One region of the Janthinobacterium sp. BJB401 genome, then DNA from elsewhere that is predicted to be linked to it. Evidence: predicted binding sites of a transcription regulator. Region 1 holds the regulator's gene; the other holds the start of a gene.
The links. Region 1 encodes FNR, which switches genes on or off when oxygen is low (the NO sensors DNR and NnrR bind a similar motif). Its sites were predicted from a motif close to TTGATNNNNATCAA; they were not measured.
Positions count from the first base shown of each region.

Region 2: the regulator FNR is predicted to act here: its motif matches at 2,288-2,301, upstream of HWE17_RS24370 (serine protein kinase).

Region 1 is NZ_JABXFH010000003.1:67,577-72,926, forward strand. Features, by position in the region: gene ccoG (cytochrome c oxidase accessory protein CcoG) at 1-1,005, shown strand, start outside; gene HWE17_RS03310 (FixH family protein) at 1,152-1,676, shown strand; gene fnr (fumarate/nitrate reduction transcriptional regulator Fnr) at 1,680-2,438, opposite strand; gene HWE17_RS03320 (response regulator) at 2,678-5,350, shown strand, end outside.
Region 2 is NZ_JABXFH010000052.1:22,035-27,384, forward strand. Features, by position in the region: gene HWE17_RS24365 (DUF444 family protein) at 1-109, opposite strand, end outside; gene HWE17_RS24370 (serine protein kinase) at 112-2,091, opposite strand; gene HWE17_RS24375 (hypothetical protein) at 2,361-3,539, shown strand; gene HWE17_RS24380 (hypothetical protein) at 3,699-4,031, shown strand; gene HWE17_RS24385 (catalase) at 4,126-5,350, opposite strand, start outside.

The DNA of each region.
Region 1 (5,350 bases):
CGCATGGCCCTCGACAAGCAGGGCCCCTCCGTGCGCAAGGCGTTCAAGAAAACGGCCAAGCACCTGGCATGGGGCGCCATCGCCCTGTGGACGGGCTTTACCTTTGTCGGCTACTTCACGCCGATCAAGGAACTGGCGCAGTCGGTGACCACCTTGAATTTCGGTCCCTGGGAATGGTTCTGGGTCTTGTTCTACAGCCTGGCAACCTACGGCAACGCGGGCTGGCTGCGCGAGCAGGTGTGCAAATACATGTGCCCCTACGCGCGCTTCCAGAGCGCCATGTTCGACCAGGACACCCTGATCATCACCTACGATGCCAAGCGCGGCGAACCACGCGGCGCCATGAGCAAGAAGGCCGGCAACAACGACAAGCTGGGCGACTGCATCGATTGCACCCTGTGCGTGCAGGTGTGTCCGACCGGTATCGATATACGCAACGGCCTGCAGTATGAATGCATCGGCTGCGCCGCCTGCGTCGATGCCTGCAACAGCGTGATGGACAAGGTCGAGCGGCCGCGTGGCCTGATACGCTACAGCACCGACCATGCGATGGAAAACAACTTCAATTCGAAGCAGATACGCCAGCGCGCCATGCGCCCGCGCGTCCTGATCTACACTTCCATCCTGGCCCTGATCATCATCGCCGTATGTACCTCGCTGGCCCTGCGCACGCCCCTGAAAATGGACGTGATCCGCGACCGCGGTTCGATGGGACGCGAAGTGGAAGACGGCATGATCGAAAACGTCTACCGCCTGCAGATCATGAACACCTCGGAGCAAAGCCAGCATTTCAAGATCAGCGCTTCCGGCTTGCCGGGCCTGACCTTGCTGACGCGCGAAGAAGTGACCTTGCAGCCGACGGAAACGCTGGGCTGGCCGATCCGCCTGCGCGTGCCGCACGGCGTCGGCGAGAAGGGGTCGAACAAGATTGCGATCGAATTGCAATCGCTGGACAACCCCTCGCTGCATGTGCGTGAAAGCGCGGTATTCATCGTGCCGCGGTGATGTTGATTCGGGGTCGGACCCTCTGGGTCCGACCCCGGTATTTCGCCGTAGGGGTAGCATTCAACATGCGGTAGGTTTACTGCATTTTCAACCCAGAAGCAAAAGCTGGGGTCAGACCCAAAGGGTCTGACCCCAAGGAGAACAAAATGTCCGACAGTCTGAAACTGCAAGCCCCCGCCGATCCCTGGTACAAGCATCGCTGGCCATGGCTGCTGATGATCGGTCCCGGCCTGTCCGTGGTCGTCGGCAGCTTCATGGGCTATATCGCGTTTACGCAACCCGATGCGCTGGTGGTGGGCGACTATTACAAGCAGGGCAAGGCGATCAACCAGGATTTGAAGCGCGACACGATCGCCAGCGACCTGGCGATGGCTACCAGCTTGTCCTACGACGTGGCGTCAGCGCGCCTCAGTGGTTCCGTGCACAGCTTCGGCAAAGCTTACCAGGGTCCGCTGCAGCTGCACCTGGCGCATGCGACGCTGCCGGAAAAGGACATCAAGCTGCTGGTGCGGCCCGATGCGGCCGGCAATTTCTCGGTGGCGCTGCCGATGCTCGAGCGCAGCCGCTGGCAAGTGCTGGTGGAAAACGACAAGCGCGAGTGGCGCCTGTCCGGCATCTGGACCTGGCCGCTGCAACGCAGCATCGCACTGCATGCCGACGAGGAACTGTAAGCCTTATTTGCAGACGTCGGTACCGGCCGTGATGGCCTTCAGTTTTGCCGGCTGCAAGATTTCAATTTCTCGGTTCGAGACGCGCAGCCAGCCTTCCTTCTTGAATTTCGACAATAAACGGCTGACGCTTTCGATGGTCAGGCCCAGGTAGTTGCCGATTTCCTCGCGCGACATGCGCAGCTGGAATTTGCTGCTCGAATAGCCGCGCGCTTCGTAGCGCGACGCCAGGTTGACGATAAAGGCGGCAAAACGCTGCGTCGCCTGCATATTGCCCAGCAACAGCATGACGCTTTGCTCGCGCGTGATTTCCTGGCTCATCATGCGGTGGAAATGGCGCAGCAAGGTCGGCATATTGCCCAGCAATTGTTCCAGGCTGGAAAACGGGATTTCACACACTTCGCTGTCTTCCAGCGCCACCGCATTACAGTGGTGGCGGTCGGCGCTGATGGCGTCCATGCCCAGCAGTTCGCCGGCCATCTGGAAGCCCGTCACCTGCTCTTCGCCGCCCGGATTGATCTGGTACGTCTTGAAGTGCCCCAGGCGGATCGCGTACAGATTCTGGAACGAGTCACCGATACGGAACAGCGAGGCGCCGCGCACGATCTTGCGGCGGCGGCCGATGATCTGGTCCAGCCTGTCCATGTCGCCCATATCGAGGCCCATCGGCAGGCACAATTGATGCATGCTGCAGGTCGAGCATCGCGCACGCAACGCTTCCACGTTCACTGTAGGCAAGGTTGGAGTGAGTAGCGCTTCAGTCATGTCGGTACCTTTTAGAAAATGCAACAACAAGTTTACTGCATACAGGGTTGCCGTGTGCCAATTTCACCGCAATTTCGCTGAATAAACGACGTTCCGACTTTAATTATATGGCAACATCGTCAAAAGCCCATGCGGGGAGGGCAATTTGCGCGGCGCCGCTTGCCAAGCTGGGGCATTGATAGGAAAATTCCTGACAGCATTACTTGCCGCCTGTGCCGCCCGGTACTGAAAAGGAAATCATGAAGCCTCTCGGCATCAAAGCAAAAGTCGCGCTGGCCACCAGCCTGACCTCGATCGCCATGATCGCGCTGGTCACCATGATCCAGGTGCAGCACATGCGCGACGATTTCACTAAAGTACTGCTGAGCCAGCAGTCATCCCTGATCAGCCGTACCGCTGCCGAGCTCGACGACAAGCTGGGCATGCTGCTGCAGATCGTCACCCTGACGGCCCGGCAGCAGCCGCCGGAACTGATCGCCCGGCCCGCCCAATTGCGCGAATACTATTCGCGCCGCTCGATGCTGGTGCTGTTCGACGACGTGCTGGTGCTCGACGCGCAAGGCGCCGTCGTGGCCGACATGCCGGAAGTGCCGGGGCGCGCCGGCATCAACGTTGCCGAGCGCGAGTATTTCCAGACCGTCCTGCGCACGCGCCAGCCCATGATCACCGAGCCGATGCTCGGTAAATCGAGCGGCATGCCCATCGTGCAGATGGTGGCGCCCGTGCTCACCGCCGATGGCCAGGTGGCCGGCGTGGTGATCGGCGTGCTGCGCCTGTACAAGGACAATCTGCTGGGGCGCCTGCGCTCGGAAAAGGTCGGCAAGAGCGGCTATTACTTCATCCTCACGCGCGGCGCCGTGCCGCGCTACGTGCTGCACCCCGATACCAGCCGTTTGCTGCAGCCGCGCCAGCCGAACGCCAATCTGACGACGACCCAGCTGCTGAAGGAAGATGGCGAAGGCAGCATGGTCAGCACCAACAGCCGCGGCATCACGGCAGTCAACAGTTTCAAGCGCCTGAAATCGGTGAACTGGCTGCTGGCCAGCTCGCTGCCCGTCGACGATGCCTTCGAACCATTCGATGGCGTGCTGTACCGGCTGGTGCTGTGGAGCATCCTCGCCTCGCTGCTGGCTGCCTTTGTTCTGGGCTGGGTCACCGTGCGCCTGCTGTCGCCGCTGGTGCGCCTGCGCGACACCCTGCTGGCCCTACGCACCAGCGGCAGCCGTTTTACCCCCGTGCCGGTGCAGCAGCGCGACGAGATCGGCGAGCTGACGGAAGCGTTCAACGGCCTGATGAGCGAACGCGACCGCCTGCAGCAGGAACTCGAAGCGCGCGCGGCGGAGCTGGAGCAGGAACGCGACCGGGCCGAGGCGGCCAACCGCGCGAAGAGCGATTTCGTGGCCAACATGAGCCATGAAATCCGCACGCCCCTCAATGCCGTGCTGGGCATGGTGTATTTGCTGGGCAATACCAGACTCGACACGGAACAGCGCAAGTATCTGACCATGGTCAGAGTGGCGGGCCAGTCGCTGCTGGGCATCCTCAACGACGTGCTCGACTATTCGAAGATCGAGGCGCGCCGCATGGAATTGTCGCCCGTCGAATTCGACCTCGACGAAGTCATGAATACCCTGGCCACGACGATGACGATGAATGCGGGCGAAAAGGAACTGGAACTGGCCATCGCCGTCGAACCCGACGTGCCGCGGCGCCTGGTGGGCGACGCCCAGCGCCTGCAGCAAATCCTCGTCAACCTGGCCGGCAACGCCATCAAATTTACCGAGAGCGGCGAAGTGGTGGTGGCCGTCAGCCTGGCCGAGAGAGAGAGCGGCCGCGCCTGGCTGCGCTTCGAAGTGCGCGACACGGGCATCGGCATGACGGAACTGCAGCAACAGCAGCTGTTCGCCGCGTTTTCGCAGGGCGACCAGAGCATCACGCGGCGCTTCGGCGGCACGGGCCTGGGCCTGGCCATCAGCAAGCAGCTGATCCACATGATGGGCGGCGACATCGCCGTCGCCAGCAGCGAAGGCAAGGGCAGCCGCTTCTGGTTCAGCGTGCCCTTCGAGATGCTGGCGCAACCGGCGGAAACGCGGCGCACGCCGGCCCTGGGACAGTTGCGCCTGCTGGTGGCCGACGACAACCGCACCACGCGCGAACTGATCGTCAAGCTGATCGAGGCGTGGGGCTGGCTGGCCGACGAAGTGGACTCCGGCTTTGCCGCCATCGAACTGTACCGCGAACGCCTGGCGCAGCAGCAACCGTACGACGTGGTGCTGGCCGACTGGCACATGCCCGTCATGGACGGCCTGGCCACGGCCAAGGCCATCCGCCAGGCGGCCAGCGGCCAGCGCCAGCCCATCGTGGTGATGGTCAACGCATTCGCCCGCAACCACCTGGAGGAAATCTCCAGCGCGGCCGAGGCCGACGTCGTGCTGATGAAGCCGATCACGGGATCGAGCCTGTTCGACGCCCTGCACCAGGCGCTGATCGCCAAGGACGACGGCGGCGAACAGCGCATCCTGCACCAGCCGCTGGGCACGGAACTGGCGGGCGTGCATTTCCTGCTGGTGGAAGACAATCATTTGAACCAGGCCGTGGCGCGCGGCATCCTCGAACACATGGGCGCCACCCTGGACGTGGTGGGCGACGGCTTGCAAGCCGTGGAACGGCTGCGCACGGAAGCGCTGCGCTACGACATCGTGCTGATGGACATGCAGATGCCCGTCATGGACGGTTTCAGCGCCACCCACATCATCCGCACGGAACTGCGCTTGGGCCTGCCCGTGATCGCCATGACGGCCGGCGTGCTGGCGTCCGAGCGCGAGCGCTGCATGACGGCCGGCATCAGCGATTTCATCGCCAAGCCCGTCGTGGTGGAAGAGATGATGGAAGTCATCCTGCGCCACCTGCCC
Region 2 (5,350 bases), on a different contig from region 1:
GCACTTTCTGATTGTGGCGCAGCCAGTCGCGCGCGCCGCGCGAGAACAGCCCGTACCAGGGCCGCGCCAGGGCCGGCGCGGCGGAAGCGGGCGAGGTCGTGGCGGACATGGCTATTCCTGCGCCAGCAAGGTGGTCACGTAGTTGAGCGCTTCGCGCGCGCTATGGGCGTCATAGCCGTATTCGTCGACCAGGCGCTGCTCGACGGCGGAGATTCTGGCCCGCACGTCGTCGTCGGGGCGCTTGGCCGAGCCGACCAGGCGCAGCACGTCGCGCCGCTGTTCGAACAGATATTGCTGGACGGCGTCGTGCAATTGCGCATGGCTGCCCAGGCCAAACGCTTCGCCCCGCTTGAAGGCGCTCATGGCCTTGCGCACCACTTCTTGCCGGAAAGATTGCTTGCCCGAGTCGCTGATGTGGATTTTTTCTTCCACGGCGCGCAGGAAGCGCTCGTCTGGCCGGCGCTCTTCGCTGGTGATGGGGTCGCGGATCTGGCGGTTGTCGAGCATGGCTTCGACTTCATCGAGATATTTGTTCAGCAAGTCTTGCGCTTCCTGTTCGAACGACACGAACAGGGCCTTGTGCACATCGGCCTTGACCCAGCGGTTATAGAAATCCTTGCGTGTGAGCACCAGGTAATCGACCCATTTGCGCTTGCGCCGGGGCTCGATGCGGGCATCGTTTTCGATGCCGTCCTTCAGGGCCAGCAGCACGTCCATGGTCGACAGGCTGTTGCGCTGGGCGGAAATGATGGCGTGCGACAGGGCATTGATGACGAAACGGGGAGATACGCCCGACAGGCCCTCGTCGGGCGATTTGTCGCGTTCGCGCATGCGGCGGATGTCGGCCGGCTGCAAGTCGTCGACGTCTTCATTGGCGTACACGCGCAGTTTCTTGACCAATTCCGCTTCCTTGTCGTCGCCTTCGGGCAGACGGCTGAGGATGGCAAACACGGCCGCCGCATGCAATACGTGCGGATCGAGGTGCACGTCGCGGAAGGCGGGCGCGGCCGCCAGGATCAGCTTGCGGTAAATGCGCGCTTCCTCGCGGTAGTTGAGCGTATAGGGCACTTGCACGATGACCATGCGGTCGAGCAGCGCCTCGTTTTCGCTTTCTTGCAGAAATTTGCGAAATTCGGCCAGGTTCGTGTGCGCGAGGATGGTTTCGTCGAGGTAAATCAGGGGAAAGCGCGAGACCTTGACATTCTTTTCCTGTGTCAGGGTCAGCAGCAGGTAGAGAAATTCCCGCTTGACCTTGAGGATCTCGATCATTTCCAGCATGCCGCGGCTGGCCGCATACACGGCGCCCGACCACGACCAAGCGCGCGGGTCGCCTTCGTCGCCGTACTGCGCCACTTTCGACAGGTCGACGGAACCGACCAGGTCGGCCAGGTCGGCCGTGGTGGGGTCGTGCGGCGCATACGTGCCGATGCCGCAGCGGCCCGCCTCGGACAGGTGGATGCGTTCGACGGGCATGCGCAGGAAGTCGCCCGCGTACTGTTCTTCCAGACGGGCGCGGCAATGGGGACACAGTTCGCCATGCAGCTCGGCGTTATAGCTGGCGCGAAAGTCGGCGCGCATGCTGTGCGGCACCAGGTGCAGCGGCGACTCGTGCACGGGACAGCCGGCGATGCCGTACAGCGCGCCTTCGCTGCTGTGGCTGTATTCTTCCAGTCCCCGCTTGAGCAGGATTACCATGGTCGACTTGCCGCCCGATGGCGGCCCCAGCAACAGCAGCATGCGCCGGCCCACCTCGGAGCCGGCGGCGGCTGCCTTGAAATAGGCGGCAACCCGGTCGATCGCCTCGTCGATGCCGAACAGCTCGTCGTCGAACAGGCGGCAGCGGAAACGTCCGGCGTCGTCCGTCTGGCCGTTCCAGCGCATCATGTCCCACAGGTACTGGTGCGCGCTGCGCGTCAGCAGGGCGGCGCGGCCGGGCAGGATCTGCTCGATGAAGGCGGCGAAACTGCCGCGCCAGGGGCTGATGCGATGTTTTTCCGCCCAGGCCGCCATGCCGTGCATAAAACCGGCATGTTGGCCTGCCTGCTCGCCCGCGGGGGCGTCGTCGTGGCGTGTCATGTCTTGGCGTGTCATACCAGGGCTCGTCATTGTTTCCCCATCCATACCGTTGCTGCCGTGGAGCAGCCGTGGAGCAGGCCCGGTTCCAGCCTGTCAGTCAAGTATACGGCGCAGCCTCTGGCCGCACGCCTGATCTCGCTCAACCCTGACGACGGAACTATTTTGATCCTCGCTCGCCCTTGCAGGAAGGGCAGCCATGCGTCGGCGCGGTTCAATCCAGATCAATACCGGCCGGCGCAGCCCGCCCACACTGGTGCTTCGAAATGACCAACGAGGAGAACATCATGATAGGTAACGAGAATGGTTTCAGCGCCCCGCCTGGCGGCAGCGGCAGGGGGCAAAGCGCGGATGATGAAGAGGCCGTCGGGCAATTTTCCGCCCCCGGCGAAGACGACAATACGATCGAGAGCGCGTCCGTCTCGGACGTGCCCGACGCCTTGAGCGGCGTCAGCATGGAATTGCTGGAAATCAAGCGCAGCATCGAAGACGGCATGCGCCAGTCCATTTCCCAGGCGGCCGGCGTGCGCGCGGCCGACGCCTTCAGCGACGGCGGCAATATCCAGGGTGTGTCCATCGGCCTGGGCGAGGGCGCCAGCGACAGCTCGTCCGGCGAGCCAGGCTTGCCGGCCCTGACCCTGTACGTGGCCGAGCCCACTTCCGTCGACCGCGCCAAGGCCGCCATCGTGGGAGCCATGGGCGTGCGCGCCGTGGCCAGCGACAGCGTGCCCGTCAACATCGTCGTCACGGGCGTGATCGATGCGCAACCGCACCGTTTCCGCCTGCGTCCGGCGCCAGGCGGCGTGTCGGTCGGGCATTTCCGCATCACGGCCGGCACCATCGGCTGCCTGGCCGTGGGGCGCAGCGCGCCGCGCAACAGCCGCTTGATGATACTTAGCAATAACCACGTGCTGGCCAATTCCAATGGCGGCGTGTTCAACGACTGCATCGTGCAGCCTGGCCCCATCGACGGCGGCCGCTGCCCGCAAGACCAGGTGGCCGTGCTTGAACGCTTCGTGCCCATCAATTTCAGCGGCGGCGTCAATTTTGTCGATTGCGCCACCGGCTGGGCCTGGCCAGACAGGGTGCGTCCCGAACTGGTATACCTGAGCGGCGGCGTGCCCGCCTACTTCCGCATCAGCAATGCGCTGGTGGCGCCCGCGCTGGGCATGATGGTCGGCAAGTCCGGCCGCACGACGCAGTTGACGCAGGGCCGCATCACGGGCCTGGGCGCCACCATCAACGTCAATTACGGCGGCGGCAGGATCGCGCTGTTCCAGGACCAGATCGCCATCACGGGCGTGAGCGGGGCGTTCAGCGCGGGCGGCGACTCCGGCTCGTCCATCTGGACCTGGAACCAGCAGCGCAATCCCGTCGGTCTGCTGTTTGCGGGCGGTAATAACATCACCTTTGCCAACCAGATGCGGCGCGTGGTGGTGGCGCTCGACATCAATTTGTACACCTGAGCACGCTTTTACGACCAGGCGAGGCGCCTTGCATAACGCCACTTTTTGCACGATGATGATCTTGGGCAAGGGACGCCGCCACGCTTGGTTCGGGCTGGCGAAGCGTGCTGCAACGCCGGATGGGCGGGTGTATCATGGAAGGCATCAGGAGGGTCTGTCATGTCAAACAGTAAATTCGCACAATCGCCATATGCCGTCTTCGAGGACGCCGCCATGCCGTATTTGCCGGATGAGACCCCTGGACAGGGCATGGGGCAGTACGCCCCTGCCGCGCCCCAGGGCCGCCTGGAAGCGGCAAAGCGCCGCAACGAGCGGGCGCTGATGGCCATCGATGGCGTGGAAGGCGTCAGCGTGGGGCAAACGGCCGTGGGCAAGGAAGCGCTCGTCGTGTACCTGCGCGACTCGTCCGTCAAGCGGCGCGTGCCTTCGCAGGTCGAAGGTTATCCGGTGGAAACGAGCATCACGGGCCAGATCGATATCCAGCGCTGGTAGGCAGCAAGCGGGCCTGGACACCTTGCCGCGGCGGAGCGTTGCGTTGCGATGGAAGACCTGTTGCCAGGCCTTCCATGCAGTCCTGTAGCCTGCCTTATTTGCTCAGGCGGCCGATCGCTTCGGCCACGCCCGCGCCATAGGCGGGGTCGCACAGGGTGCAGTTGCCGATGTGGCGTTGCTTGACTTGTTCCGAGGCGCCCGAAATGGCGCGCGCCGTGTTGTCGAACAAGGCTTGCTGTTGCGCCGCGGTCATCAGGCGGAACAGGGCGCGCGGCTGCGAATAGTAATCCTCGTCGACCCGGTGGTTCCAGTGGTCGGCCGCGCCCTCGATGCTGAGCGGCGGCTCGCGGAAGTCCGGTTGCTCGGCCCATTCCTGCTCGCTGTTCGGTTCATAGCCCAGGGTGCCGCCCATGTTGCCGTCGACCCGCATCTGGCCGTCGCGGTGGTAGCTGTGGAACGGGCACTTCGGCGCGTTGACGGGGATATGGCTGTGGTTGACGCCGAGGCGGTAGCGCTGCGCGTCGCCATACGAAAACAGCCGGCCTTGCAGCATCTTGTCCGGCGAAAAGCTGATGCCGGGCACCACGTTGGCCGGGTTGAAGGCTGCCTGTTCCACTTCGGCGAAGTGGTTGTCGGCATTGCGGTTCAGTTCCAGCACGCCCACTTCGATCAGCGGATAGTCGCCGTGCGGCCAAACTTTCGACAGGTCGAAGGGGTTCAGGTGATACGTGCCTGCCTCTTTTTCCGGCATGATCTGCACGTACAGGGTCCAGCGGGGAAAATCCTTGTTTTCGATGCTTTCGTACAGGTCGCGGTGCGAGCTTTCGCGGTCCTTGCCGACCAGTTCCTCGGCTTCCTGGTCCGTCAGGTTTTGAATGCCTTGCTGGGTTTTCAAGGTGAACTTGACCCAGAAACGCTCGTTTTGCGCATTCAGGAAGCTGAAAGTGTGGCTGCCGAAGCCGTGCATGTGGCGGAAGCTGCGCGGCAAGCCCCGGTCGCTCATCACTACCGTTACCTGGTGCAGCGCTTCGGGCAGCGAGGTCCAGAAATCCCAGTTGCTGTTGGCGCTGCGCAAGCCCGTGCGTGGGTCGCGCTTGATGGCGTGATTCAGATCGGGAAATTTCAAGGGGTCGCGCATGAAAAACACGGGCGTATTGTTGCCGACCAGGTCCCAGTTTCCTTCTTCCGTATAGAACTTCAGGGCGAAGCCGCGGATATCGCGTTCCGCATCCGCCGCGCCCCGTTCGCCGGCCACCGTGGAAAAGCGCGCGAACATCGGCGTTTTCTTGCCCACTTCGCCAAAGATTTTCGCCCGCGTG